DNA from 2 places in the Dietzia sp. 111N12-1 genome. Region 1 is predicted to be linked to the other one. Evidence: predicted binding sites of a transcription regulator. Region 1 holds the regulator's gene; the other holds the start of a gene.
The links. Region 1 encodes LexA, which represses DNA repair genes until DNA is damaged. Its sites were predicted from a motif close to CGAACANNTGTTCG; they were not measured.

Region 1 (14,609 bases):
TGGCGCCGGAGGAGGTCGAGGCCGGTATCAGCGAGGTCGTCCTGGGCGGGTGACCGTCACCGCGATCTCCCGTCCGTAGTCCCATCCCGGTGCGAGGGGCAGGTCGTCACCGCTCCAGAAACGGCCCGGGTCGTACCAACTCGCCTCACCCGCGGGCAGGAGTACACCCATCGCCTCCAGGGTGACCCCCACGACCTCCGCGCAGTAGGCCGCCTCCATACGCATCGCCGCGCCGGCATCGGACCCCGGTCGGTCACTGCGCCCCGTGACGCCCGGCCGCTTCCCGCGTGCCGCCCACCGTCCTCGTGCCCACCTCGCGGTGAGACGTCCCGCGGAGGGGAAGGACACCCCGTTCAACCGGGCGATCGACTCCAGTAGCGCGTCCTCGTGTTCCCCGCCCACCTCCGGGGAGATCTGGCGGAACCACGCTCGTTGGCCGTACGGTCCGGCCCACTGCCGGACGGCGGACTCGAGGTCATGCAGCTGGACGCCGCGCTGGTGGCGACCCGTCCACACGTCCGGCAGCGCCCGTCCCATCTCGGCGTGCCACAGCAGCGGCGGCATGTCGTCCAGGACCACCGCGAGGCCCACGTGATTGACGGGTGCGTTCGTCAGGGTCTGGATCAACCGGTCCGCCGTACTCCGGCCGCGGAAGAGCCAGAGGTCCCCGGTGCGGGTGCGGTGCGCCGCGGCGGCCAGGGGGACGGTGTCGACGCTCATACCGCGATCCTGCCAGGCCGCCCGTGCGTCCCCGCCTAGTCTCGGCCCTATGGCTCCCAGGGGACGGCAGTGGCTCAAGGTGATCGGCGCGGCGGGTGCGGCGGGGGTGGCCGCCACGGGGATCCTGGCGGCCCGTTCCGAGCGGCGTCGGCGGTCCTACGAGCCCGATGAGGTGCGGGAGCGGCTGCACGAGCGCTACGCGAGGATCCAGAGTCGGCGGGACGGCGTCGTCGACTAGGGACCGCGCCGATCGGAGCCCGGCGACGCGAGTCGATATCCTTGCGGCACCATGCCGTCGTCCTCCTCACCCACTCCCGATCTCCGCCGCGCCCGAAACGACCTCCTCGCCCGTCTCGACGGTGTCGGCACCCTCGACGCCCATCGTCTCCGGTCCAGGGTCCGTCGTGCCCGCGTCGACCAGCTGGATGACCTCGGACGGCGGATCGACGAGGCCGCCGAGCGCGTGCGGCGCCGAACCGCGTCGATCCCCACCCCCCGCTACCCGGAACAGCTCCCGGTCAGCGCCCGCAAGGACGAGATCGCCGAGGCGATCCGGGACAACCAGGTGGTGGTGATCGCCGGCGAGACGGGGTCGGGCAAGACCACCCAGATCCCCAAGATCTGCCTGGAACTGGGGCGCGGGGTCAAGGGCATGATCGGCCACACCCAGCCGAGGAGGTTGGCCGCCCGCTCCGTCGCCGAGCGGATCGCGGACGAGCTCGGGGTGGAGATCGGTGGCCCGGTCGGTTCCGCCGTCCGCTTCGACGACCGCACCAGCCCCGAGACCGCGGTCAAGCTCATGACCGACGGTGTGCTGCTCGCCGAGATCCGGCGTGACCGGCTGCTGCGGGCCTACGACACGATCATCATCGACGAGGCCCACGAACGCAGTCTCAACATCGACTTCCTGCTGGGTTATCTCAAGCAGATCCTGCCCCGTCGCCCGGACCTCAAACTCGTCATCACCTCCGCCACGATCGACCCGGACCGTTTCGCCCGTCACTTCGCCGGCCCGGAGGGGCGCCCGGCCCCGGTCATCGAGGTCTCGGGGCGCACTTATCCCGTGGAGGTCCGGTACCGGCCCCTACAGGTCGTACACGCCGATCGCGTGGTCGACCTTGATCCCCTCGACGCGCTCGCCGACGCCGTGGCGGAACTCTTACGCGAGGACGACGGTGACGTACTCGTGTTCCTCTCCGGTGAGCGTGAGATCCGCGACGCCGAGGAGGTGCTGCGGGGCCGGAAGTTCCCGGGCACCGAGATCTTCCCGCTGTTCGCCCGCCTCACGGCAGCCGAACAGCAGCGCGCGTTCCGGGCCCATTCCACCCGGCGGGTGGTCCTGTCGACCAATATCGCCGAGACCTCGGTGACCGTGCCCGGCATCCGCTACGTCGTGGACACCGGCCTGGCGAGGATCTCCCGCTACTCCACCCGGACCAAGGTGCAGCGACTGCCCATCGAGCCGGTGTCCCAGGCCTCCGCCGCCCAACGCGCGGGACGCTGCGGCCGCGTCGCCGACGGGATATGTATCCGCCTCTACTCCGAGGAGGACTTCGACTCGCGCCCCGAGTTCACCGACCCGGAGATCCTGCGCACGAACCTCGCCTCGGTGATTCTGTCGATGGCGGATCTGGACCTGGGCCCCGTCGACGACTTCCCGTTCGTGGAACCCCCGGACCGCAAGGCCGTCCGGGACGGCCTCACCCTGCTCTCCGAACTCGGGGCGGTGAGGGTCGACGACGACGAGCGCCCTCACCTGACCGAGGTGGGCCGTGACATGGCGGCACTCCCCCTCGATCCCCGACTCGCCCGGATGGTGGTCGAGGGCCACCGCAACGGTTCGCTGTCGGACGTGCTGGTGGTGGTCGCCGCACTGACGGTGCAGGACGTCCGCGAACGTCCCGCGGAGGAGCGGGACAAGGCGGATCTGCTGCACCGCCGCTTCGCGGACAAGACGTCCGACTTCCTCGGATATCTCAATCTGTGGAGGTACATCACCGAGCAGCGCCGTGAGCTGTCCGGCAGCGCCTTCCGCAAGATGTGCAAGGCGGAGTATCTGCACTGGCTCCGCATCCGCGAGTGGCAGGACCTCAACTCCCAGCTGCGGAGCATGTGCCGTGAACGCGGGTGGCATCCCGCGTCCGGACACGCAGCGGAGGACGACCTCCACAAGGCGGTCCTGACCGGTCTGCTCACCAACGTCGGTATGCGAGACGAGGAGACCCGCGAGTTCCGGGGCACGCGGGGTATCCGGTTCCAGGTGTTCCCCGGGTCGGACCTGGCCAGGAAGCCTCCCCGCTGGGTGATGGCCTCCGAGCTCGTCGAGACGTCCCGGTTGTGGGCGCGTGATGTCGCCCGGATCGATCCGGGGTGGATCGAACAACTCGGGGGTCACCTCACCCGCACCCAGTACTCCGAACCGCACTGGTCGGACGCCCAGGGTGCGGCGATGGCGTATGAGAAGGTGCTGCTGCTGGGATTGACCGTGGTGGAGGCGCGGCGGATCCTGCTCTCCAGGGTCGACGCCCCGCTCGCCCGCGAGATGCTCGTCCGCCACGGGATCGTGGAAGGACGCCTGGATACCCGGGTCCCGGTCATCCGCGAGAACGCCGAGGCCGTGGAGCAGGCCCGTGAGCTGGAGACGCGGAGCCGTCGTCGGGACCTGGTGATCGACGACGAGGCGTTGGTGGCCTTCTATCTCGATCGCCTGCCCGAGGACATCACCTCCGGCCGGCATCTGGAGTCCTGGTGGAAGAAGCGTGGTCATCGCGACCCGGACAGCCTCCGTCTCACTCCCGAGGACATACGCACCTCCGAGGCGGTGCCCGACGCCGCCGATTTCCCGCCCCTCTGGCGTCAGGGAGAGCGGAGTTTCGAACTGCTGTACGCGTTCGATCCCGGCGTCACGACCGACGGGATCACGGTGCGCATCCCGTTGCCGCAGCTGTCCTCGGTCACCACCGCGGGGTTCGAATGGCTGGTGCCGGGGCTGCGGGAGGAGCTCTACACGGAGATGCTCCGCACGCTCCCCAAGTATCTGCGCCGACTGTGTTCACCTCCCGCCGAATTCGCGGCCCTGTTGGCGGGCGACGTCTCGCCCCGCTCCGCCCCCTTGTCCGTGGCTCTCGCGCGAGCGTTGTCTGCCCGGATCGGTACCACGGTGGATCCGCGGGACTTCGATCAGAACCAGCTGCCGGGCCACCTCCGGATGCGCTTCGAGGTGGTCGACGGCGACGAGGTCGTGGCGTCCGGAACGGATCTCGCGCAGTTGAGGACCCGGTTGGTGGACAGGGTACGGGCGACCCTCAACGCCCGTCTGGTACCCGACAAGGGGCCCTACCGGGAGTGGACATCCGACACCATCGGCGACCTCCCGCAGTCGGTCACCGGCTCGGTGGACGGGGTCGAGGTGACCGTCTACCCCGCCCTGCGCGTCGGTGGGGACGGCATCCATGTCGTGGCGTGCGCCACGGAGGACGAGCGTCGATCCACCCAGGCGTCGGCGGTGCTCACGCTGGTCTCGGGCGGCCTGGTCTCGACGGCATCGATTCTGCGCGGTCGCCCGGTCCAGCAGCGGCTCGCGCTCACCCAGTACCCGCATGGCGGGATGGAATCCCTGGTCTCGGATGCGTCGCTCGCCGCGAGTGGGCGGATCATCGCCCGGCGTAAGGGCGCACCGGTTCTCACGGTCGCGGAGTTCCAGGATATCCAGGCCACTGCGAGGGCGGAGGTCCCCGGTGCGGTGGCGTCCGCGATCTCGGCGGCGGTTCCCGCGCTGATGGCCGCCCAGTCCGTGTCGGGCCGTCTGGCGGAGGTGCCGGCAGACGTCGCCGACGATGTCCGTCCCTCGCTGGACTTCCTCGTCGGGCGGGGATTCCTCGCCCGCCATCCCTCGGATGTGCTTCCACATCTGGAGCGACATGTGCGGGCGGTCGGCCTCCGGTTGGACCTCGCGGAGAAGTCACCCGCCCGGCACGGCGAACTCACGGCGAAGTTGAACCGCTCCGAGTCGATCGTCGAGGAGGCGTGCGCCGCGCTGCGGCGGCGGCCGGGTGGCGCACGGGCGTGCCGCGACCTGCGGTGGATGCTCGCCGAGTACCGGGTGGGGCTGTTCGCGCAGTCACTGGGTACCGCCCGGCCGGTCTCGGCAGAGCGGATCGACAAGGCGGTGGCGTCTGCGCTCGCCCCGCGGTCGTCCCGATGATGCCGCGTGGTCAGCGGCTCGCGCGGCGCTCCCGGAGGGCGATGATCTCGCCTTCGAAGTCGTCGGCCGAGCTGAACTGCTTGTACACGGACGCGAACCGCAGGTAGGCGACCTCGTCCAGATCCTGCAGAGGGCCCAGGATGGCGAGCCCGATCTCGTGGGCGGGAACCTCGGACGCACCGCCGGATCGCACAGCGTCCTCGACCTGCTGGGCGAGGCGACGCAGAGCGTCCTCGTCAACCGATCGTCCCTGGCACGCGCGGCGGACACCGCGGACGACCTTGTCCCGACTGAACGCCTCGGTCACCCCGTTCCGCTTGAGAACCGTCAGCAGGGGCGTCTCCAGCGTCGTGAACCGGTGTCCACACCGGGGGCACTCCCGGCGACGCCGGATCGCCTGACCCTCGTCGACGGATCGTGAGTCGATTACCCGGGAGTCCTCGTGGTGGCATGTCGGGCAGTACATTCCCGTGGGGCCCTTCGTCGACCGGAGTTCACGCGTCCCGGATCGTGCCTGACGGAACGCGGGGGCGGTAGACCACCGCCCACGGTCCATTCTAGGAGGCCCGCTGCCCGGTCACGCGTAGGCGGGTCCACCGAGGAAGGCCACTGCGAGAAGCATGATCACGCCGAATGCGATCCCGCACGCCAGTAGCGCCCAGGCCGGCACGTCGTCGACGACCCCGGTGGACGCCGGGGCCTCGACATGGCACGCCCGCACACGGTCCGTGGAGACCGGGCGCACGAGCACGCGGCGACCCGGGGCGACCGACGTGACGGCGGCCGGGCGGGCGGTCACCCGCGGCCGGACGAGATTCTCCGCACGCGAGGACGTGACGGCGGGCCGGCTGCCCTCCGGTCGGGCCAGGGGGCGTCGCGGCGCACGGGTGGACCGCGCCGACACGTCACCGGGCCGGTCGAGGTGCGCGACCCGTCCACGATGGTCGTCGGGGCAGACCTCGGTCCACCGCGCGGCCGGACGTGGGTGGGACTGAAGCTCGACAACGGTCATGGTGGCTCCCTACTCGATACGGTGTGCGATCGTGATTCGCACACCTGTATGTGTTCCTCAGTACATCTGTTCGAATCCGAACTCCCCTAGAGTTGTATCACGCGACTCCGACACAGTCACGATCCACGGAGGAATTTCTTCGAACACGTGTGTGGCGCGCCGCAGCCCGTGGCACTAGGGTGTAGACAGATCACAGCGTCGAACATCCATTCGCCGAAGGGACCACACGAGATGCCGAAGCCCGATTTCGAGTCACTGACGGACCGACAGAAGAGCGTTCTGCTCCACATCCACGACACCGTCAAGGAGCGTGGCTATCCGCCGAGCATCCGCGAGATCGGGGACGCGGTCGGCTTGCAGTCCACGTCGTCGGTGGCGCATCAACTCCGCACGCTGGAGAAGAAGGGCTTCCTGACGCGGGATCCGCACAAGCCGCGGGCGGTCGATGTCCACGGTGTCCCGGGGCAGAAGTCACGGGGCCGTCGGTCACCTGCTCCGGAGCCCCAGCGTCCGGGCGGCGCGGTCGAACCCGTCTACGTCCCCGTGCTCGGCCGGATCGCGGCGGGCGGGCCCATCCTCGCGGAGCAAGCCGTCGAGGAGATCTTCCCCCTGCCGTCGGACCTCGTCGGATCAGGCGATCTGTTCATGCTCAAGGTCGTCGGCGAGTCGATGATCGACGCCGCCATCTGCGACGGCGACTACGTGGTGGTCAGGCGGCAGAACGTCGCGGACAACGGGGAGATCGTCGCCGCCATGATCGACGGGGAGGCGACGGTCAAGACCTTCCGGAACGACTCGAGCGGAGTCTGGTTGCTGCCCCACAATCCGTCGTTCAGCCCGATTCCGGGCGAGCACGCGACGATCCTCGGCAAGGTCGTGACAGTGTTCCGGAAACTCTGAGTCCCGGTTCGAACGACGCGCCGCCCGTCCCCGCAGGGGTCAGGCGGCGCCGTCATGTGGACCGCGGGCGGCGAACTCGTCCAGTTCGCCGGCCACGGACGCGGGCAGTCGGACCACCAGCCGGGTTCCGTCCTGGGTGTGTTCCTCCTCGACCACTGCGCCCTCGGCGTGGACCCGAGACACCACGTCCCCGCGGGAGTACGGGACGGACAGGGTCACCTCGGTGTCCCCCGAGGCGACGATCTGCGTGATTCGCTCGAGGAGTTCGTCGACACCCTGCCCGGTGACCGCCGAGACGAACACGGCGTCGGGCAGCGCGTGGTGCAACTCGGTGAGGACCACGGGATCCGCGGCGTCGATCTTGTTGATCACCAGGAGTTCCCGAGGCCGCTCCGCGTTCTGCTCCTCGACCACCTCGTTGATCACCTTGCGCACCGCCTCGATCTGGCGGAGCGGGAAGGCATCCGAACCATCCACGACGTGGAGGAGCAACTCGGAGTCGACGACCTCTTCCAGTGTGGACCTGAACGCCTCGACCAACTGGGTCGGCAGGTGTCGGACGAATCCCACGGTGTCCGTGAAGACGACTGCTCTGCCGTCAGGCAACTCGGCCTTGCGCGTCGTCGGGTCGAGTGTGGCGAACAGGGCGTTCTGAACCAGGACGCCGGCTCCGGTGATCCTGTTGAGCAGGCTCGACTTCCCGGCGTTCGTGTATCCGGCGATGGCGATGGACGGCACCGGAGTGGAACGCCGTCGGTGCCGTTTGGTGTCTCGGGCCTGCTTCATCCCCTTGATGTCCCGGCGCAGACGGGCCATCCGCTCGCGGATCCGACGCCGATCGGTCTCGATCTTGGTCTCACCCGGGCCACGGAGACCGACGCCGCCGTTGCTCCCGGCACGACCGCCCGCCTGGCGCGACAGCGACTCGCCCCACCCACGCAGACGGGGGAGCATGTACTCCATCTGGGCGAGGGTCACCTGGGCCTTGCCCTCACGGCTGGTGGCGTGCTGCGCGAAGATGTCGAGGATCAGCGCGGTACGGTCGATGACCTTCACGTTGACCGCCTTCTCCAGCGCGAGCAACTGTCCCGGGGTGAGTTCGCCGTCGCAGATGACGGTGTCCGCGCCGGTCGCGGCGATCACGTCCTTGAGGACGCTGACCTTGCCCGACCCGATGTATGTGGCGGCATCGGGCTTGTCGCGGCGCTGGATGAGCGCGTCGCACACTTCCGATCCCGCGGTCTCGGCGAGCTGGGCGAGCTCGTCCATCGCGGCGTCCGCCTGCGCGGCGGACCCTTCGGTCCAGACACCGACGAGCACGACCCGTTCGAGTCGGAGCTGGCGGTACTCGGCGTCGTTGACGTCCTGGAGTTCGGTGGAGAGTCCCGCCACCCGGCGCATCGAGGATCTCTCCTCGAGCTGGAAATCACCGATGGACGGATCGAGGTCGCGTGTCGGCCGGTCAGCGGCCGTGTGATCAGTAGTCATTCGGGTTCATCTTCTCACACCGGGCCCCCCGGTGTCCCGTGCGAGACGGTGTGCTACCGACCACGGTGGTAATGACCGCGGGCGACGAGTGTGGACGGCCCGGTGAGCGAGGACCCGGCCTCGGTGAGTGAGACCTCGACCTCGCCGCCGGGGACCACCACGACGACGTCGCCCGTCGCCTCCCCCGAGTCGGCCAGCGCGGCGACCGCGGTCGCGACGATTCCGGTTCCGCAGGACATGGTCTCCCCTGATCCCCGCTCGTGGACCCGCATCGAGACCCGACCGTCCACCATCGGGGTGGCGATCTCGACGTTGACGCCGTCGGGGAAGAAGTCCCGGTCGTACACCGGGGTCTCCTGCACCGGCAGCCCGGCGAGGTCCGCGGCGTCCAGATCGGGGACCACACAGGCGAGGTGCGGATTTCCCATGTCGAAGGCGAGTCCCGCGAAGGTCCGGCCACCGACCACCGCCGAGGACAGTCCGAGCAGACGCGGCTCCCCCATGTCCACCCGCACCACCGCGTCATCACCCGAGTGGGAGAGGACCTCGGCGGGGCGGGTCCCTGACCGCGTGCCCACCGGGATGGAGCCGGACTCCGCTCTCCCGGTCGCGACGAGGGCGTGGGCGAAGACCCGGACCCCGTTGCCGCACATCTCCGCGATGGAACCATCGGCGTTGCGGTAGTCCATGAACCAGTCCCCACCGTCCACGCCGGGCGGCAGGGTCGCGAGCACGCCCCGGTCGACGAGGGCTCCGGCGGTCGCGATTCTCAGGACTCCGTCGGCGCCGATTCCGGCACGCCGATCGCACAGTGCCCGTACGAGGTCCACGTCGAGGTCCAGGTCGGCCTGATCGTCCGGGAGGATCACGAAGTCGTTGAGGGTGCCGTGGCCCTTGAGGAAGGCGATACCGTCGGGCTGCGAGGCCTGGCGCGTCGAAGTCATGGCGAAATCGTACTCGCCGGCGGGGGCCGTTCCGCACTGTGGAAATGTCGGATGATGCCGGACGGTACGCCCACTAGAGTCGGCCTGGAGAACGGTCCCCTACCTCCAGGAGAGCATCGATGTCCGAACGCATCACTGTCGGCGGAATCCAGGTCGACGAGGTCCTGTACGACTTCGTCAACTCCCAGGCGATCCCGGGCACCGGGGTCGATCCCGACGCGTTCTGGGCGGGCGCCTCCGAGATCTTCACCGAACTGGCCCCCCGCAACCGCGAACTGCTCGACACCCGCGACCGGTTGCAGTCCCGGATCGACGCCTGGCACCACGAGAACCCGGCGCCGATCGACCCGGGCGCCTACAAGGCGTTCCTGCGGGAGATCGGGTACCTGGTGCCCGAGCCCGAGTCCGTCTCCGTCACGACCGAGAACGTCGACGCGGAGATCGCCACGGTCGCCGGCCCACAGCTCGTCGTGCCGGTCATGAACGCCCGGTTCGCGATCAACGCGGGTAACGCCCGCTGGGGTTCGCTCTACGACGCCCTCTACGGCACCGATGCGATCCCGGAGTCCGACGGCGCCGAGCAGGGCTCGGGATACAACAAAGTCCGCGGGGACAAGGTCATCGACTGGGCCCGTGAATTCCTCGACGACGCCGCACCGCTGGAGTCGGGCAGCCACGTGGGCTCCACGGCCTACGCCGTGGTCGACGGAGGCCTGCAGGTGACCGTGTCCGACGGGTCGACCGCCCGGTTGGCGGCCCCGGAGAAGTTCGTGGGCTACCTGGGCGAGCCCTCGAGCCCGTCCTCGGTCCTGCTGTGCAACAACGGTCTGCACATCGAGATCCAGATCGACCCGGACTCCCCCATCGGCTCGACCGACGGCGCCGGCGTCAAGGACGTCGTCCTGGAGTCCGCCGTCTCCACCATCATGGATTTCGAGGACTCGGTCGCCGCCGTCGACGCCGAGGACAAGACCCAGGGCTACAGCAACTGGCTGGGTCTCATGAAGGGAGACCTGTCCGAGGAGATCACCAAGGGCGACAAGACCCTCACCCGTGTCCTCAACGACGACCGGGTCTTCACCGCGCCCGATGGTTCGGGTGAAGTCCGTCTCCACGGCCGCTCGATGCTGTTCGTGCGCAACGTCGGCCACCTGATGACCAACCCGGCCGTGCTCGACGCCGACGGCAACGAGATGCCCGAGGGCATCCTCGACGCACTGGTCACCTCGCTCGCCGGCATGCACGGGATCGCCGAGGGCAACGAGCGCCGGAACAGCCGCCACGGGTCGATCTACATCGTGAAGCCCAAGCAGCACGGGCCGGAGGAGGTCGCGTTCACCACCGAGCTGTTCGGTCGTGTCGAGAAGCTCCTCGGGCTGCCCGAGAACACCCTCAAGGTGGGCATCATGGACGAGGAGCGTCGTACCTCGGTCAACCTCGCCGCCTGCATCGCCGAGGCCACCGAACGGGTCGTGTTCATCAACACCGGCTTCCTCGACCGGACCGGCGACGAGATCCACACCTCCATGGAGGCCGGGCCGATGATCCGCAAGGGCGAGATGAAGGGCGCCCGGTGGATGAACGCCTACGAGGACTTCAACGTCGACACGGGTCTGGCGTGCGGCCTGCGTGGCCGTGCCCAGATCGGCAAGGGCATGTGGGCCAAGACCGACCTCATGGCCGAGATGCTCGCCGAGAAGATCGGCCAGCCCGAGGCCGGCGCCAACACCGCGTGGGTGCCCTCGCCGACCGGCGCCACGCTGCACGCCACCCACTACCACCGGGTCAACGTCATGACCCGGCAGGAAGAGCTGCTCGCCGGGGGTGCCCGCGCGAGTGTCGACGACATCCTCACCGTCCCCCTGGCCCCGTCCACGGACTGGACGGACGAGGAGAAGAAGGAAGAGGTCGACAACTCCTGCCAGACCATCCTCGGCTACGTCGTGCGGTGGGTCGAGCAGGGCATCGGCGTCTCGAAGGTGCCGGATATCCACGACGTCAACCTCATGGAAGACCGCGCCACCCTGCGGATCTCCTCGCAGATGCTGGCCAACTGGATCCGTCACGACATCATCACCGCCGACGACGTCGAGGACTCGCTGCGCCGGATGGCCGAGATCGTCGACAAGCAGAACGCCGGCGACGACGCCTACCGGAACATGGCACCGGACTTCGACTCGTCCATCGCCTGGCAGGCGGCCCGGGAACTGATCCTCGAGGGCACCAAGCAGCCGTCGGGCTACACCGAGCCGATCCTGCATCGCCGTCGTCGCGAGTTCAAGGCCGCCAACGCGCGCTAGACCGGCGCCGGCCCACCCGCCGACCCGCAGAATCCGCCACGTCCGCCCGACTTCCGATCCCACGCCGGTGGGGCCGGTTCCGGGCGGGGGTGGCGGATTCTCCGCTCTCACGGCCGCGGGCGTCCTGCGCCCGGCCCGATGGCGTCCGGCGGGCGGGCGTGCTCGCCGGACGCGAGATCAGGGGACGAGCCCGGCCACGGCCGCACGCAGGATCGCGACGGCGGCGTCGCGGCGATCGCGCGTGAACCTGGCCTCGGGGCCGGATGCCGACACCGCGAAGGCGGCGTCCCCGGTACCCACCGCGATGGCGACGCAGCGGACGCCCTCCTCCTGCTCGGACTCATCGGTGGCGAACCCCGCCTGTCGCACCACCCGCAGCTCCTCGATCAATCTGTCGGGGTCGACGATGGTCGAGTCGGTGAAGCGGCGCATGCCCGCCCTGTCGAGCATCCTGCGGACCTCGTCGTCGTCGTCGCCCGCGACCAGGGCCTTGCCCACTGCGGTGCAGTGCACGTCCACCCGTCGTCCCACCTCGGTGAACATCCGCATCGAGTGTGGGGACGGCACCTGGGCGAGGTAGACCACCCCGTCGCCCTCCCGGACGGCCAGGTTGGCGGTCTCCCCGGTGCCCTCGACCACGGCGGTGAGCACCGGCACGGCCCAGGACGCGGTGGCGCGTCCGGCGACGTCGCCGATCCGCTGGAGACGCGGTCCCAGCAGATAGTCGCGGCCCGCGTCGCGCCGGAGGTGACCGCTCTCGGCGAGCGTCCCGCACAGCCGGTGGACGGTGGCGGCCGCCAGGCCCGTGTCGGAGACCAGGTCCCCGAGGCTCGCCCGGCCCCCGCGGATGCTCAGCGCGTCGAGTAGGTCGAAGGCGCGGTCGACGGACTGGACCCGCGAGCGCCCGGATCCGGGGCTGCTCACCGCCGGCCCTCCCCGAGGATCCCCAGCGCGGTCTCGAGCGGCCGGGGTGCGTCGGCGTCGCGTCCGTGGGTGTCGGTGTCGATCCACCGGATCCTGTGATCCCGGCCGAACCACGACCGCTGGCGCCGGACGTAGCGGCGGGTCCCGATCACCGTCCGTTCCTCGGCGCGGGCCGCCCCGGCGTCGTCGATCCGCTGCTGTGCATCCATCTCGTCGAGCACCTGGGCGTACCCGATCGCGCGTCGTGCGGTGACGCCCCGGAGCAGTCCGACTCCCACGAGCCGGCGGACCTCCGGGACGAGCCCGTCGGCGAACATCGCGGCCGTACGCGTCGTCAGCCTCTCGTCCAGTTCGGGCAGACCGCAGCGCAGGCCCAGCATGCGCGTGCCCCAGCGCGGCTCCCCGATCGTCGGTCGGGAGGCGGAGAAGGGCTTGCCGGTGAGTTCCACGACCTCCAGCGCGCGCACGGTGCGCCTGGGGTCGCTGGGGAGGATGGTCTGCGCGGCCTCGGGGTCCACCACGGCGAGTTCGGCGTGCAGGGCCTGCACCCCGATCTGTTCGAGGCGACGTTCGTAATGGGCCCGGACCTCCGGGTCCGTGTCCGGGATCGACCACCCGTCCACGAGCGCCTGGATGTACATCATCGACCCTCCGCACAGGATCGGCACGTGGCCGCGATCGCGGATCTCGCTGATCTCGCGTTCCGCCTCGGTACGGAAGTCCGCGACACTGGCGGTCTCGGTGACCTCCAGCACGTCGAGCCGATGGTGCGGGATCCCGCGCCGCTGAGCCGGCGCGAGCTTGGCGGTCCCGATGTCCATCCCGCGGTACTGCTGCATGGCGTCGCAGTTGACGATCTCACCGCCGAGTCGCTCGGCGAGGCCGAGGGCCAGCTCGGACTTCCCCGTCCCGGTCGGCCCCACCACGGCGACGGGGATACGCCCGGTCATGACGGTGCCCCGGGTTCGCCGGGAGTGGTGGCCGGCGCGTCGTCACCCACCGCGGCGTGCGCGGCCGCCACCGGTGGCCACCACGCGCTGTGATACCCCACCCCGAACGGCGCCCAGGACAGGGCCTCGACAGCCGTGCGGTCCGCGACGAGGTCCGCCAGGACGCGCCACGCGGGCCGGCTCCACCAGCCGATCTCGTCGGCGACCGGCTCTCCGGGGTCCGGGAGCTCGCCGGAGGCGCGCAACCACCGGGCGAGCCGCCCGTCGAGGGCGATACCGCGGGGATCCTCCGGTACGGGAGCACGCGGAGTGAGGGAGGCGGGGCCGTCGGCGACGACGACGACGAGGTCGTCCGACACCGGCGTGGGGACGGGCTGCGGTCCCCCGGTCACGCCGAAGAACCTCCTCGGGAGGTCGATACCCGCCAGGTCGAGCAGCCACCAGGCGATCAACGCCGGGTCGGGAACCGCCGCGTGCGTCGCCGGCGGGGCACCGGGCGGGCCCACGGGCACGTCGACCCCCCACCTGGAGAGCGAGGAGCGCATCTCCCCCAGGCTTCTGCCCGCGGGGTCGGTCCCCAGGACGACGACCCGTGCCGCGCCGCGTCCGGCCCGGCGGAGCATCTCGCATATCGAGGCCACACCGCCCTCGGTCTCGGCGACCGCAGAGCCGGACAGCTCCGGCACGAGGACCGGCGCTCCGGGGACCAGGACGACAGAGGGGCTCACACCCGGAAACCCTACTGACCGCCCCCGACGCCGCGGAACGGACCCGTCCGGGGATACCGCGGGGATACGGCGGGGATATGCCGGACACCCGGGCGGGGGTTGGTACACACTAGGAGGATGCCGTCTCCTCGAAACGGGGCGGCGAGGCGATGACCGGTGCGATCCCGGTGATGGTGCCGTGACACGCGGCAGAAGGAAACGAGGACGACATGACCGAGCAGTCACCCACCGCCCAGGGCGGATCGAGTTCGGGCGGATCGAGTTCGGGCGGAGCGACCCCGATCCCCGGTCCGAGGCCGGGTGCGCCATCCCCCGCCGCGCTGGCACGCAAGGTGGCACCGCGGCCGACCCCCGCGGGTACCCCAGGGGTCACGCGCGCCTCGGACCCGTCGCAGTGGGGTCGCGTCGACGAGTCGGGCGCGGTGTTCGTCCGGACCTC
Region 2 (14,609 bases), on a different contig from region 1:
GGATCGCGTGCACGCCGGGATTGTCAGCGAAGTGGGCGCGGTCGCTCTCGCCGCGTTCGACGAACACCTGCCGGACCCCGCTGCCCTGCAGAGGGTGTTCAGGGCAGCCCAGGTCAGCGGCGATTCAGGCGGCGGCGATCTGGTGGCCCCGGCGGACGCCCCCGCGATTCACGCGCTGGTCCGGGCCAAGCTGGAGGTCGAACCGGTCGAGGACCTGCGCATCGACTTCGAGGACGGCTTCACCCAGCGGGATGTGCCCGCCGGGAGGCGTGACCGCGACGAGGACGGGCACGTGGACCGGGTGCTGGCCGAGGTGATCACCCGCTGGTCAGGGCGGTCGTCGTCGCCGCCGTTCTGGGGCGTGCGGTTCGGGTCCCTCGACCCGGCCACCCGCCGCCGGGGTGTCCTCACGTTCACCCGCGTGGTCGCCGGGCTGGCCGCCGCACCGGATCGCGACGCGCTGTTGGCGGGGTTCCGGCCCACCCTGCCCAAGGTCACGTCCGTCGATCAGGTGCGCGCGATGGTCGAGATGTGCCGCGACCTCGAGGCGGCCTGCGGGCTGCCCGGCCGCGCGCTGCGGTTCGAGATCCAGATCGAGACGCCGCAGTCGATCTGCGCGCCCGACGGATCGGCGCTGGTCGCCCGACTGGTCCACGCCGCCGACGGGCGCTGCATCGGCCTGCACTACGGCACCTACGACTACTCGGCCGCCTGCGGGATCGCCGCCGAGTACCAGGCCATGGACCACCCGGCCGCCGACCACGCCAAAGCCGTCATGCAGGTCGCCGCCGCCGGCACCGGGGTGGCGCTGTCCGACGGCTCCACCAACCGGCTGCCCGTCGGCGACGCGGAGGCGGTGCGCGCGGGGTGGCGTCTGCACGCGCGGCTGATCGACCGGTCACTGCGCCGCGGCTTCTACCAGGGCTGGGACCTGCATCCCGCGCAGCTGGTGTCCCGGTACGTGGCCACCTACGCCTTCTACCGGCGTTCGGTGCCGGCCGCGTGCGCGAGGATCGCCGCCTACCTCGGCACGGGCCCGGACGCCGGATACCTCGACGAACCCGCCACCGCCCGCGCCCTGGCCGACTTCTGCGTCCGCGCACTGGACTGCGGGGCCGTCACCGCGGACGAGATCACCACCCGCGCCGGCGTCGATCGCGCCGACCTGGCCGCGCTGACACGCCCGGGAACCGACCATGAGGAGAGCAGATGACCCACCCCGACCTGGTGATCCGGGCCCACCGGGCGATCGTCGACGGTGCCGAGCGGGAGGCCCTCGTCGTCGTCGCCGACGGCACCATCACCACCGTCGACGTGGCCCCGGGCGCACTCGACCGGGCACCCACCGGCGCCCACACGGTGACCCTGGCCCGCGACGTGGTCCTGCTGCCCGGCCTGGTCGACACCCACGTGCACGTCAACGAACCCGGACGCACCGACTGGGAGGGCTTCGCCAGCGCCACCCGCGCCGCGGCCCGCGGCGGCGTGACGACCCTGCTCGACATGCCCCTCAACTCCAGTCCCGTCACCACCAGCCCCGCTGCGCTCGACGCCAAACTCGGCAGCACGGTGGGCAAACTGCACGTCGACACCGGCTTCTGGGGCGGCGCGGTGCCGGAGAACCTCGGCCGGCTGCGCGAACTGTGGGACGGCGGCGTGTTCGGGTTCAAGTGCTTCCTGCTGCACTCCGGGATCGACGAGTTCCCGCCGCTGGACCCGGCGCAGATGCTCGCGGCGATGGCGGAGATCGCGTCGTTCGACGGCCTGTTGATCGTCCACGCCGAGGACGCCGGGACCATCGACGCCCAGACCCCGCCCGACGGGCCGGCATACGCCGGGTTCCTCGACTCGCGGCCCGTGTCGGCGGAGGTCCGCGCGGTGGCGCAGGTGATCGACGGCGTCCGGCGCACCGGGTGCCGCGCGCACATCCTGCACCTGTCCGCCGCCGACGCACTGCCGCTGATCCGCGCCGCCAAGGCCGAGGGGTTGCCGATCACCGTGGAGACGTGCCCGCACTACCTGTCGCTCTTCGCCGAGGAGATCCAACCCGGTGCCACCCACTACAAGTGTTGCCCGCCGATCCGGGAGGCCGGCAACCGCGAGGGACTGTGGGAGGGGCTGCGCGACGGGACCATCGATCTGGTGGTCTCCGACCACTCCCCGTGCGTGCCCGAGCTCAAGCGATTCGACACCGGCGACTTCGGCGAGGCGTGGGGCGGGATCGCCTCCGTCCAACTGGGCCTGCCGATCATGTGGTCCGAGGCCCGGCGCCGGGGGATGGGGCTGCCCGACGTGGTGCGGTGGATGGCCTCCGGGCCCGCCGCGTTCGTCGGCCTTCCCGACCGGGGGGCTATCCGTCCCGGCGCCCGCGCGGACCTGGTGGTCCTGGCCCCCGACGACGCCTTCGTGGTCCTGCCCGAGCGGCTGGAGCACAAGAACCCCGTGACCGCCTACGCCGAACGGGCCCTGGCCGGCGTCGTGCGCGAGGTCTACCTCGCCGGCCACCGCGTGGACCTGGACCGCCCCGCCGCGGGCCACCCGGTGTTCCGCCCCATCCCGTCCCGAACGGAGACCCACGCATGACCGAGCCCAGTCCGCCCGCCACGCCCGCCCGGCCCGACTTCCTCACGCTGCCGGACCTGGCCTCCCGCACCCTCGCGGGCGCGGTCGTCCACGCCGACGACGAGTTCTTCGCCGAGAAGGAGAACCTGCTCCTGCCCGGCGAGCCGGTCTTCGACCCGACCCTGTTCGGGCACAAGGGCAAGGTCTACGACGGTTGGGAGAGCCGTCGCCGTCGAACGCCGGGCGAGGACGCGGCGATCATCCGGCTCGGGGTGCCGGGCGTGGTCCGCGGCGTCGTGGTGGACACCGCCTTCTTCCGCGGCAACTACCCGCCGCAGGTCGCCCTCGACGGTGCGTGGGTCGAGGGCTACCCGGACGCCGAGCAGCTCGCCGCGGCATCGTGGCGGCCGCTGGTCCCGCCGTCCCCCGCGCAGGGCGACACCCGCAACGCCTACGCGGTGGCCGACGAGACGCCCGTGACCCACGTGCGGCTGCGGATGATCCCCGACGGGGGCATCGCCAGGCTGCGGGTGCACGGCGAACCCGCGCCGGACCCCCGGTTCCTGGCGGGCACAGTCGACCTGGCGGCGGCGGAGAACGGCGGGCGGATCGTCGACTGCTCCGACCTGTTCTACTCGTCACCGGCCAACATCATCGCCCCCGGCCGCTCCCGCCACATGGGCGAGGGCTGGGAGAACGCCCGCCGCCGCGACGACGGCAACGACCACGTCACCATTGCCCTGGCCGGCCAGGGCACGGTCGATCACGTGGAGATCGACACCTCCTATTACGTCGGCAACGCCCCCGGATCGGCGTCCCTGCACGGCATCCGCAGGGCCGAGGACCTCGACCGCCCCGAGACCTGGGTCGAGTTGGTGCCCCGCACCCCGCTGCAGCCCGATTGCCGCCACCGGTTCCTCGTCGGGGCCCCCGCCGGCCCCGACACTCCCGGCACAGACCCCGACCCCGTCCGGTTCGTCCGCATCGACGTCTTCCCCGACGGCGGCATCGCGCGACTCCGGGTGCACGGGCGGCTCACGGCGGACGCGCTCGAGGCGATGGCCGCCCGGCTCCCGCGGAGCTGACCGTTAATGCGGTGGTCACACGCGGGTGACGGCGACGGAACCCGCCCTCGGTAGACATGGTCGTGCACCGGCCCCCACCCCGCGTGGTGGGCGCCGCGGCCCGGCACACCGGCCCCCGTCACCTCGGCCGGCCACTCCGCCACAGGAGAAGCTCATGACCACTGATCACCCCGGTTTCCACGTCCCCACGGTGGACCTGTCTCCCTACGTCGTCGGCGGGTCCGCGGACGACCGCGCCCGGGTCGCCCGCGAGATCGACGAGGCCTGCTCGACCGTCGGGTTCATACAGATCGTCGGCCACGGTGTGGCCCCCGCGGTGATCGACGGTCTGGCGGGCGCGATCGATGACTTCTTCGCCCTGCCCCTCGAGGCCAAGAAGGCCTACCGCGTGGCCGATGCGAACCGCGGGTACAGCCCGCCCAGGAGCGAGTCGCTCAGTCTGAGCCTCGGGGTGGAGTCCGCGGGGCGGATGAACGACTTCTTCGAGGCGTTCAACGTGGGGGTCGAGGCACGCTCGTTCGTCGGTCTGGACCTGTCGGAGGACGACTACGGGATCAACGTGTGGCCCGATCTCCCCGGTGGCCGGCGGCCCGGTTTCCGCGAGCGGGTCGATGCCTACTTCGCCGAGGCCTCCCGTGTCGCGCGCACGCTCACCCGCGTCTTCGCCGACGCCCTCGGCCAGCCCGCGGGGTATTTCGAGCAGCTCACCGACCACTCGATCGACGTTCTCCGCATGGTCAACTACGCCCTCGACGAGGGGCCCGTCTCGCTCGACGGCGAACTCAAGGGAATGGGCGAGCACACCGACTTCGGTCTGGTCACGGTCCTGTGGGCCGACCGGGTTGCCGGTCTCCAGGTCCTCGGCACCGACGGCGTCTGGCACGACGTCCAGCCCGTGGAGGACGGCCTGCTGGTCAACCTCGGCGACCTCACCGCGCGGCTGACCAACGACCGGTGGATGTCGACCCTGCACCGCGTGGCGCCACCGATCGTCGACGGCCGCATCGTCCGCCGCCGCTCGGCCGCGTTCTTTCACGACGGCAACGTCGACGCCGTGGTGGCCACCCTGCCCGAGTTCGTGGGCACCGACGGCGACGCCTACGAGCCCGTCACCGTCCGCGAACACATCGCAGCCAAGCTCGCCGGGTCCCGGCACGGCAAGGCCAATACCGCGGCGGTTCGCGAGGCGGCCCGGGTCCTGGCGGCGTCGGCCCGGTAATGGAGGTCGACACCGTGACGGACGTGGTGTTGGTCCACGGCGCGTGGGCCGGCGGCTGGGTGTGGGACACCGTCACCGGTCCGCTCCGTGCGGCCGGCCTCCGCCCCCATGTGGTCGACCTACCGGGCGTTGGCGGCGACGACGACGAGGTGGTCGACCTCGACACCCTGGCCGACCATGTCTCGGCACTCGTGCGGCTTCTCGAACGACCTGCCGTTCTCGTGGGGCACTCCGGCGGCGGGGTCGTGGTGACCCGGGTCGCCGAACTGATTCCGGACCGGGTCGCCGGGGTCGCCTTCGTCGCCGGGATGATGTTGCCCTCGGGGGTGGACTTCGCCCAGCTCTGTGCGGGGATCGGCCTGCCTCCGGATGTGGGGATCTCCCGGTGGCTCGAGTCGAGCGCCGACGGCCGCATGACCTCGGTCCCGCCCGAGGCCGCGGCGGCGGTGTTCTTCCACGACGCCCTGGAGGGGGAGGCGATCGCTGCCGCGCGACGGTTGCGTCCGCAGCGGGAGAGCGCCCGGCTGATCTCCGCCGCCTGGACCCCTGCGCGCTTCGGCGCCCTGCCGCGGTTGTACGTCGAAGCCACCGGGGATCGCACCGTGCCGATCATCGCGCAGCGACGCATGCAGCAGCTCACCCCCGGTGCCCGGGTGGTCACGCTCCACACGGGCCACGTCCCGCAGCTGTCCGCACCGGGCCCACTGTGCGCGGCGCTGGCGAGCTTCACGCGGGACGTCGCCGCCGGCGACGCGGATCGGCCGGCGCGCCACACCGCCCTCACGTCGGCGTAACACGGCGGAAAAGCGCTGGTGTCAGACTCGGAGGCGACACCGCGGCGGTGCGGTCGGCCCAGCCGACCCGGCCGCCGGGCGACCGACGCCCCGGCGGCCGAGTCATCAGTCAGGCAGCGGCGCGGTGTCCGCCCGGGCACAGGACCCGGGTCCCGATGCCGCAGGAGACGTCCATGACCTCCGTGATGCCCGACGCGCCCACGCTGCCCACTCCGGGCGACACCAGCCCCGCCACCGCGGGCCGCAGCCCCCGTCGTCTCGCAGACGCCGACGCCAGGCTGGCCGCGCTGACCGCGCGCGTCCGCGAGGACATCGCCACCACGAGCCATGCTCGCGACTGGATCCCGCGCGAACCCGGATGCGCGCAACTCGATGTGCTCGTCATCGGAGGCGGTCAGGCCGGACTCGGCGCCGCCTTCGCCCTCGGACGTCAACGGATCGACCGGGTCCTGGTGGTGGATGACGGGCCCGCCGACCGGGTGGGCTGCTGGGACCGCTACGCACGCATGCACACCCTGCGCAGCCCCAAACACATGCGCGGCATCGAGTTCGACGTCCCGTCGCTGCACGTTCGCCGCTGGTTCGAGGCGGTCTACGGCGAGCAGGCGTGGCAGGAGATCGACCTCGTTCCGCGCCTGGACTGGAACGACTACCTGCGCTGGTATCGCGAGGCAGCGGGGATCGAGGTCCGCCACGAGACGCGGGTGACCGCCGTGCACCGACCCGCCACGGCGGATGGCCCGTTCGTCGTGGAGGTGGCCGCCGCCGACGGGGCCACCACCCAGACCGTGACCGCCCGGCGGATCGTGTTCGCCCTCGGCCTCAGCGGCGGCGGCGGACAGCGAGTGCCGGAGATGGTCCGTGCGCTGCCGCGCGAGCGCTGGTTCCACACCGAGGACCCGATCGACTTCGAGGCCCTGCGCGGCCGGCGGGTCGCCGTCCTGGGCGGCGGAGCCTCCGGGTTCGACAACGCCGCCACCGCGCTCGACCACGGCGCCGCGCGAGCGGAGGTGTTCATGCGGCGGGACACCGTCCCGGACTCCAACCCGCTGCGGTGGATGGAGTTCCCCGGCATGCAGGAACGCTTCTACGACCTCGACGATCGCGCGAAGTGGGACTTCACCCTCCTCAGCGGGGGCTTGCCGCAGCCGCCGACCCAGCACACGGTGTGGCGGTGCTTCGCCCATCCCGACTTCGCGCTGCGCACAGGCTGTGCCTGGGACTCGGTCGCGGTGGTCGACGACGGCGCGGGCGGGACCGAGCTCGCCATCGTCACCCCCGCCGGCCGGTTCCACGCCGATGTGGTGATCGCCGCGACCGGGTACGAGGTCGACCTGCGACTGCGCCCGGAGCTCGCGGAGTTCGTCGACGACATCGCCCTGTGGGCCGACGTGCACGACTTCGCCGCCGGCCACCCGGCAGGACGCAACCCCTACCTCGGACCGGGTTTCGAGTTCACCGAACGCCGACCGGGCTCCGCGCCCTGGGTGACCAGGCTGCACCACTTCTCGACCGGCGCGCGCACGTCCATGGGCGTCACCGGAAACCAGCTGTCCGGCATCTACGGAGGTGTCGGTCGCATCGCGGGGGCGGTCACCACCGCGATCACTCGCGAGAACTGGGACCGCCTCGCGGACGACTTCGCGGGCTTCGAGTTCCGCGAGGTCCGGTCGATCGGCCCGCACCGCCCCGACGACGGCTGGTACCCGACGAGACCCCGCTACTGACGGCCCCGCCATCAGAACGGCGACTCATCATCGAACGCCGAGGACCGCGGCTGGTCCTGCTGGGGCCGGTCATCCTGCGGGGGAGCCGAGCGCGGCGGGCGCCCTGACCGGGGTTCCTGTTGACGATGGTGCGCCTGGGCCCGCAGTCTGCTGCGCTCCGCCGCGCGGCGGTGACGCAGGTGGGGGCGCCTCCTCGACGCCGGTGAGCCGCTGCCGGTCCTGCCGGCTTCGGCCGCGTTCTGCTGCCGTCGGCTGGACTCCGGATGCCGCGGCGGGGCGAGCGCGGCCAGCGGTCCACCGGGGGCCGTCGTGATGCGCGTTCCCGGATCCGCCTCCGGGTGATTGGGGCCGTGGAGCCAGACGTAGGTTCCGTCGATGTCCCGGTAGTAAGCCCAGATTCCCTCGGTCTTGAGTCGGTGGTGGAAGCGGCAGAGGGAGCCGAGATCATCGGACGTGGTGTGCCCGCCGCACTCCGGGTTGTCATGGTCGAACGGGATGATGTGGTCGAGGTCGGTCTTCTCGGCCGGCGTGTGGCACCCGGGGAAGACACAGGTGCCGTCGCGGCCCTTGCAGAAGCGTGCCAACGCCTCGGAGGGCGTGTACCGCCGGGCCGCGTAGCAGTCGGGGTCCGCGAGATCTGCCAGTGAGTCGATCCGGCGACGAGCGCTGCGCTCCAGCTGGTCGGCGGTGTGACCGGTGATCGGCCCGTAGCCGGCCAGCGTGAGGCCACGGTTGTCCGGACTGCCGTCGTCGTAGGCGTAGATGGTCACCCGCCGAGCGGTCGCCTGTCCGTCCGGGTCACCGGGGTGTTCGCCGTCGACGTCGGGCAGGCAGGCCCACCCGCGACTCAGCGCCAGTAGGCCCGCGGCACGCAACTCACCGAGAGAACGCGGGTCGTCCTCGGAGGCGGTGTGCGCGAGGGCCTCGATACGGTCGGCGATCTCCACGGCGGTCTCTGCGGTGAGGTGCGCTGTGATGAGGGCCCTGTCGTCGGCCAGCGGCACCATCTCGACGTCCTGGTCCCGCCGCGCCTCCCTCGCCCTGGCGTCGGCCCCGACCGGGTCGCACGCCGAGACGGTCTTGGTGAGCATCTTTCGTAGCGGGCCGAGTCTCGGCGGGTGTGTGCGGCGCCTGGTGGGAGCCAGTGCCTCACTGATCCGCCTGTCGAGTTCGGGCATGAGCTCATCGGAGACCATCGCGGTCTCCTCGGCGATCGTGTGGGCGGCGAGGATGCCGATCCATCCGGTCGCGAGCAGGGCCGCGGTACGGGGGAGCCGCTCGGTCAACTCGACCGCGGTGGTGACCAGACGCGAGGCGCCGTGCCGGGACAACGCCATCGAGGCGCTGACGATCGAGGCGGCGGTCTCCCACGGGTCCCGGTGGCGGTCGCGCTGTCCCGCGACCCGGACGCAATCGTAGGCGAAGGCGACGGTGCGTCCTTCGGCCGCGTTGATCAGGCGTTGGGCGAGATATCCGCGCTGTTGATGTGGATCCCACCGGGCGTAGGCCTCCGGGACGATCACGTCGACGGCGGGACCCGTCGCTGTGGTGAACCCCTTAGGCGGCACGAACGGGTCGGGGGCATCGGGGACGATCGCAGCATGGGAGGCGGAATCATGGGCGTCGGACTTGGAGGTGCTCGTCATGGTTCGACCATATGTTCTAGGTCTGACATTGCGGGCAGGGAGACTGGATCGAACACGCGAGCGAGTGTCATCTCATTACGGAGGAGATGCCCGGCCTCGTCGTCGTCGCTAATCACCGCGGCGCCCGCTGACCTGCGGTGCCCTGCGCACCCTCCGCAGGGCACCGCAGGTAGAGGGCATGCGTGGTGCGGGCGGTCTCGGGGGAGTGGTGGGTCCGGGTCCGGGTTTTGGTTCGGTGAAGGGTGTGGCGCCGTGGGCGGCGCACGGTCTTGGGTGCTCTGACCTGGGGTGCCCTGCTCGGCCCCCGCAGGGCGCCCCAGGTCGGCGCGCGAGGGAGGGCGCCGGGGCGGGGATGTCCCAGGGCAGCTGAGGCGGGTGGTCGTGGTGGTCGTGCTGGTCAGGCGCAGGTCGGGCGGCCCGGTCGCGGTCAACCCGGTCGGGCGACGATGAGGCACGCCTCGCCGCCGTCGGGGACGTACCACCGGTGGGGGAGGGTGCCGTTGTACCTCGCGACGTCGCCCGCCTCGAGTCGGGTGAGCGAATCGCCGACCTCGAGCAGGACGGTGCCCCGGGTGATGTAGAGCCATTCCTGGCCGGGGTGTTCGAAGAACCGGCCCGGGACGTGGTTGGTCTCCACGAACTCGAGGAACTGCGTGCCCCCCGGGCCTCCGGGCAGGAGTCGGGTGTGACCGCCGACCGTGCCCTCCGCACGGGTCAGGGTGGCGCCCTCGGTGGAGCGCTGGACGTCGACCCGGTCGGAATGGGCCGGGTCCCGGCCGGAGTCTCCGGGTCCGCCGGTGTCGGAGGCCCCGCCGGCGGTGACCGCGTCGAGGAGGTGGGCCTGGGTGGTGCCGAGGGCGTGGGCGAGACCCTCGAGCGTGGACATGCTGGGCGCCGCCTTACCGCGCTCGATCTGACTGAGGAAGGGCTGCGAGATCCCGGCCTGGTCGGCCACCTCGACGAGCGTCAGTCCGAGTTGGCGGCGGTGGTGCCGGATGCGCGCGCCGAGACGGTCCAGCGAGTCGCCTCGTGCGGTGGTCATGGGGCCTCCCTTGCGGTCGGGGCGGGTCGGGGCGGGTTGGGGCGGGTTGGGGTCTGGCGGGGCGGGATCTGGTGGGACGCGGTCTGCCGGGGTCGGTATTCGTGCAGGTAGTCGCGTTGGCGCGGAATCGGCGGACACCGGAACCGCGCCGGAACAGCGGGGTAATGCCGCCGAAACACGGGGCCACCACACTCATCATTATTGATCCGATCAATACCCGGGGTCACTATCCCGCTCCGGGGTCGGATGCACAAGTGCCGCACCCGATCAGAAAGCCCGGGCTGCCGAGAGGGGCCGAGTCGGAGGGTCGGCGGGGAACGCACGAGTCGGCAGAGGAGGGGAACGATGGAACCACGACGAGCGGCACAGCGCGATGCACAGCGCGGAGCCGGGGCCGAGCGAGTCGCGCCGCGGCACGTGGACCGGATCGCGGGGGCCCGGCTGCAGGGCGGCCGGGTGGTCGACGTGGACATCGTCGACGGGGTGGTCGTGGCCGTGACGGATGCGGGGACCACCCCGACGCGCGGTGGTCCTACCGGGGGCGAATCGGTGATCGACGCCCGCGGCTACATGGTGCTCACCGCGCCCGCGGAGCCGCACGCCCACCTCGACAAGGCCCTGAGCTGGGGCGCCACGCGGCCGCCGGGCTGCGACCTGGGGGCGGCGATCGACGCGTGGCGGGCCTACGCCGCGACGGTCGACGAGGACGAGATCCACGCCCGCGCCCTCGCCGCAGCGCGCAAGCTCGTGGCCAACGGGACGACCGCGGTGCGCAGCCACGTGGACCTGCACGACGACCACGACCCGCTGCGCGGCGTCCGCGCTCTCGTCCGCGTCCGCGACGAGCTCGCCGGCGTGATGGACCTGCAGATCTCGGTGATGGTCAACGAGGTCGACCCGTCGGACCGGGCCCGCGCCGCGATCGCGGCCGGTGCCGACCTCATCGGCGGGGCCCCACACATCTCGACCGACCCGGTCGCCGAGACAAACCGACTGGTGGACCTCGCCGAAGAGCTGGGCACCGGCATAGACCTGCACGTGGACGAGTTCCTCGACGGCGACCACGCCATGCTCGAGGTGTTCACCGACCGCGTCGCGACCTGGCCGGCGGGGCAGATCCGCACTGCCGGGCACTGCTGCCGCATCGGCTCGCTCGACGGGGCGGGCCAATCCCGCGCCGCCGGCGCGCTGAGCAGGGCGGACGTCGGGGTGGTGACCCTGCCGATCACCAACCTGTACCTGCAGGGCCGAGCCGGCTGCACCTCGGTCCCGCGCGGCCTGCCCCCGGTGCGGGCCCTGCTCGAGACCGACGTGACAGTCGCCGCCGGCGCCGACAACGTGCGCGACCCGTTCAACCCGGTCGGCCGCTCCGACGCCACCGAGACGGCGATGCTGCTGATCGTGGCCGCCCACCTCGACATGGACACCGCGTGGCAGCTCGTCACGGGCGGTGCCCGCGAGGTCATGGGTCTGCCGCCCGCCGGCCCCTCGCCCGGCCTCCGGGCCGATCTGCTGCTGGTCCGAGCGGGCGGGCTCGACGACGTGATCGCCGACGCGCCACCCGACCGGATCGTGCTGCGGGCGGGCTGCGTGGTGGCGGCGAGGGAGGTCCTCGTCGTCGTCGACCCCGGGGGCACGCCGCCCTCCGACACGCCGCCCGACGACCCGCTGGCCCGCGCCGCTCCGTGCGATGCCCACCAACCCACCCCAACCTTCGAGGAGTCCCGATGACCACACCCACCGACACCCGGGCGGCGGAGACCGCCCGACCCGGCGCAGAGATCCTGGGATTCTCGGGCGTCGGCGTGACCTACCCCAACGGTACGCGCGCGCTCGACGGCGTGGACCTGCGGATCCGCGCGGGCGAGTTCGTCAGCGTGGTGGGGCCGTCCGGCTGCGGTAAGTCCACGCTGCTCAGCCTCGCGTCCGGGCTCGCCACCCACACCGACGGTTACATGCAGACCGGCACCGACCGCATCGGCTACGTCTTCCAGGACGCCACCCTGCTGCCGTGGCGGACGGTCGCGCAGAACGTGGAGATGCTAGCCGAGCTCGACGGGGTCGGCCGCACCGAACGTCGTGACCGTGCGGCCGCCGCGATCGAGCTGGTGGGCCTGGCCGGGTTCGAGAAGTCCCTGCCCCAGGAGCTCTCCGGGGGTATGAAGATGCGCGTCTCGCTGGCCCGCTCGCTGACCCTGGACCCGGAGTTGTTCCTGTTCGACGAGCCGTTCGGCGCGCTCGACGAGATCACCCGGCAACGACTCGGCGACGAGTTGCTGGGGCTGTTCGCGGCCAAGCGGTTCGCCGGACTGTTCGTCACCCACTCGGTCGCGGAGGCGGTGTACCTGTCCACCCGCGTGGTGGTGATGTCCGGTCGGCCGGGGCGCATCGTCCACTCGGTGGACGTGCCGTTCGGCCCGGAGCGCGACCCCGACATCCGCTACACGGCGGACTACATGAACCTCGTCGGCGAGGTTTCCCAGGCACTCGAGGAGGCACACTGATGAACGGAACCACCGCCCGCTCGACCGTGAAGAGCGACGACGACGACAAGGTCACCACCGCGGACGTGGGCCCGGGCCCCGTGGCCGAACCGGCCGGGTCGGCCCCCGCCGGCGATCCCGCCGGGTCCGGCGCTGCCGCTCCGCCGAGCGCGCCGACCCGCAGTCGGTTCCGACTGTCCGCGGACGGTCCCGTGGTCCGCTACGGCGGCCCGTTGGCAGTCCTGGCCGCAGTGCTGGGCCTGTGGTACTTCGTGAGCTACGGGGTGCTCGAGCCGTCGCGGCGGTTCCTGCTTCCGGCGCCGCACGTGGTGGTCACCGACGGGCTGTTCGGGCCCAGCGTCTCGGGCATGCTCGAGGCGCTCGGCCGGACCGCGACCGTCGCGCTGACGGGGTTGGCGATCGCGTTCGTGATCGGCGTCGTGTGGGCGATCATCATGAGCCAGGAGAAGTGGGCCGAGCGCTCGCTGTTCCCCTACGCGGTGGTGCTGCAGTGCATCCCGATCCTCGCGCTGGTGCCGCTGATCGGCTTCTGGTTCGGCTTCGGGTTCACCGCCCGCGTGTTCGTGTGCGTGCTGATCGCACTGTTCCCGATCGTGTCCAACACGCTGTTCGGCCTCAAATCCGTGGACCCGGGCCTGCGCCGGCTGTTCACGCTCCATCACGCCGGGCGCCTGACGGTGCTGCGCAAACTCGAGGCCCCGGCGGCGCTGCCCGCCCTGTTCGAGGGCCTGCGCGTGGCCGCCGGACTGTCGGTGGTCGGTGCGATCGTCGGCGACTTCTTCTTCAAGCAGGGCGACCCGGGCATCGGCATCCTCATCGACACCTTCCGCGCTCGCCTGCAGTCGCCGGAACTGTTCGCCTCGATCATCCTGGCCTCCCTGCTCGGCGTGGCCGTGTTCCTGTTCTTCGGCTTGCTGTCCCGTCGGGTCGTGGGGCGCTGGTACAACCCGGACGCCGACCGCTAGTCGTAACCCCCGGCGACCAGCCGTAACGACTCCCGACCGAACCCGCAACACCACTGAAACACGGCAGCGGTTCACTCTTCTTTATTGATCACATCAATACCGCACTCGCTTCCATCTCGTCGTTCCGTCACCCACACCCAGGAGTTCCCATGCGACGCACCACCGCCCCCCGTACCGCCGTCTCCGTGGCCGCGCTCTGCACGCTCGGCGCCGTCACGCTCACCGCCTGCGGCGGCTCCGAGTCCGCGGAGGCCTCCTCCGGGTACACCGGCGAGATCGGCGCGGTCGACCTCAGCGAGGTGTGCCCCGAGAAGGTCGTGGTCCAGACGGACTGGAACCCCGAGGCCGAACACGGTCACGTCTACGAACTCCTCGGACCGGAGCCGACCATCGACGCCGGCGCCAAGTCGGTCTCCGGGCCGCTGTTCGCCTCCGGTGAGTACACCGGTGTGGACGTCGAGATCCGGGCCGGCGGCCCCGCGATCGGGTTCCAGCAGGTCACCGCGCAGATGTACCAGGACACCGACATCATGCTCGGCTACGTGGACGCCGACCAGGCGGTCCAGAACTCGCTGAACAACCCCACCATCGGCGTCTTCGCACCGCTGGACATCAACCCGCAGATGATCATGTGGGACCCCGAGACCTACCCCGACGTCGAGACCGTCAGCGACCTCAAGGACGAGAACACGCGGGTCCTGTACTTTGAGGGCAACGCCTACATGGACTACCTCCTCGGCGAGGGCATCCTCGACCCCGCCCAGGTCGACGGCAGCTACGACGGTTCGCCCTCGAACTTCGTCGCCTCCGGCGGTGCGGTCGCCCAGCAGGGCTTCGCCAGCGCCGAGCCGTTCATCTACGAGAACGAGGTCGCCGAATGGGGCAAGCCGGTGAAGTACCAGCTGCTCCACGACCTGGGCTACCCGATCTACAAGTCGATGATGGCCGTGCGCAGCGCCGAGCTCGAGGACAGTGCGGCGTGCCTGGAGAAGCTGGTGCCCGTACTGCAGCAGGCCGAGGTCGAGTACTTCGAGGACCCGGCCCGCACCAACGCCGTGATCGTGG

Region 2: the regulator LexA is predicted to act here: its motif matches at 9,038-9,051, upstream of AYO52_RS04090 (HNH endonuclease signature motif containing protein).

What each region holds. Positions count from the first base shown of each region.
Region 1 covers NZ_LSSV01000049.1:107,209-121,817, reverse strand. Annotated here, with positions in the region: gene AYO52_RS12465 (TrkA family potassium uptake protein) at 1-53, shown strand, start outside; gene AYO52_RS12460 (hypothetical protein) at 28-720, opposite strand; gene AYO52_RS12455 (hypothetical protein) at 770-958, shown strand; gene hrpA (ATP-dependent RNA helicase HrpA) at 1,010-4,924, shown strand; gene nrdR (transcriptional regulator NrdR) at 4,935-5,390, opposite strand; gene AYO52_RS12440 (hypothetical protein) at 5,502-5,936, opposite strand; gene lexA (transcriptional repressor LexA) at 6,126-6,836, shown strand; gene hflX (GTPase HflX) at 6,876-8,324, opposite strand; gene dapF (diaminopimelate epimerase) at 8,378-9,268, opposite strand; gene AYO52_RS12420 (malate synthase G) at 9,388-11,568, shown strand; gene AYO52_RS12415 (IclR family transcriptional regulator) at 11,746-12,492, opposite strand; gene miaA (tRNA (adenosine(37)-N6)-dimethylallyltransferase MiaA) at 12,489-13,442, opposite strand; gene AYO52_RS12405 (hypothetical protein) at 13,439-14,170, opposite strand; gene AYO52_RS12400 (DUF349 domain-containing protein) at 14,380-14,609, shown strand, end outside.
Region 2 covers NZ_LSSV01000022.1:49,616-64,224, reverse strand. Annotated here, with positions in the region: gene AYO52_RS04120 (aldolase) at 1-1,213, shown strand, start outside; gene allB (allantoinase AllB) at 1,210-2,583, shown strand; gene alc (allantoicase) at 2,580-3,647, shown strand; gene AYO52_RS04105 (isopenicillin N synthase family oxygenase) at 3,802-4,866, shown strand; gene AYO52_RS04100 (alpha/beta fold hydrolase) at 4,866-5,660, shown strand; gene AYO52_RS04095 (SidA/IucD/PvdA family monooxygenase) at 5,834-7,387, shown strand; gene AYO52_RS04090 (HNH endonuclease signature motif containing protein) at 7,399-9,033, opposite strand; gene AYO52_RS04085 (helix-turn-helix domain-containing protein) at 9,461-10,075, opposite strand; gene AYO52_RS04080 (amidohydrolase family protein) at 10,421-11,806, shown strand; gene AYO52_RS04075 (ABC transporter ATP-binding protein) at 11,803-12,579, shown strand; gene AYO52_RS04070 (ABC transporter permease) at 12,579-13,544, shown strand; gene AYO52_RS04065 (nitrate ABC transporter substrate-binding protein) at 13,694-14,609, shown strand, end outside.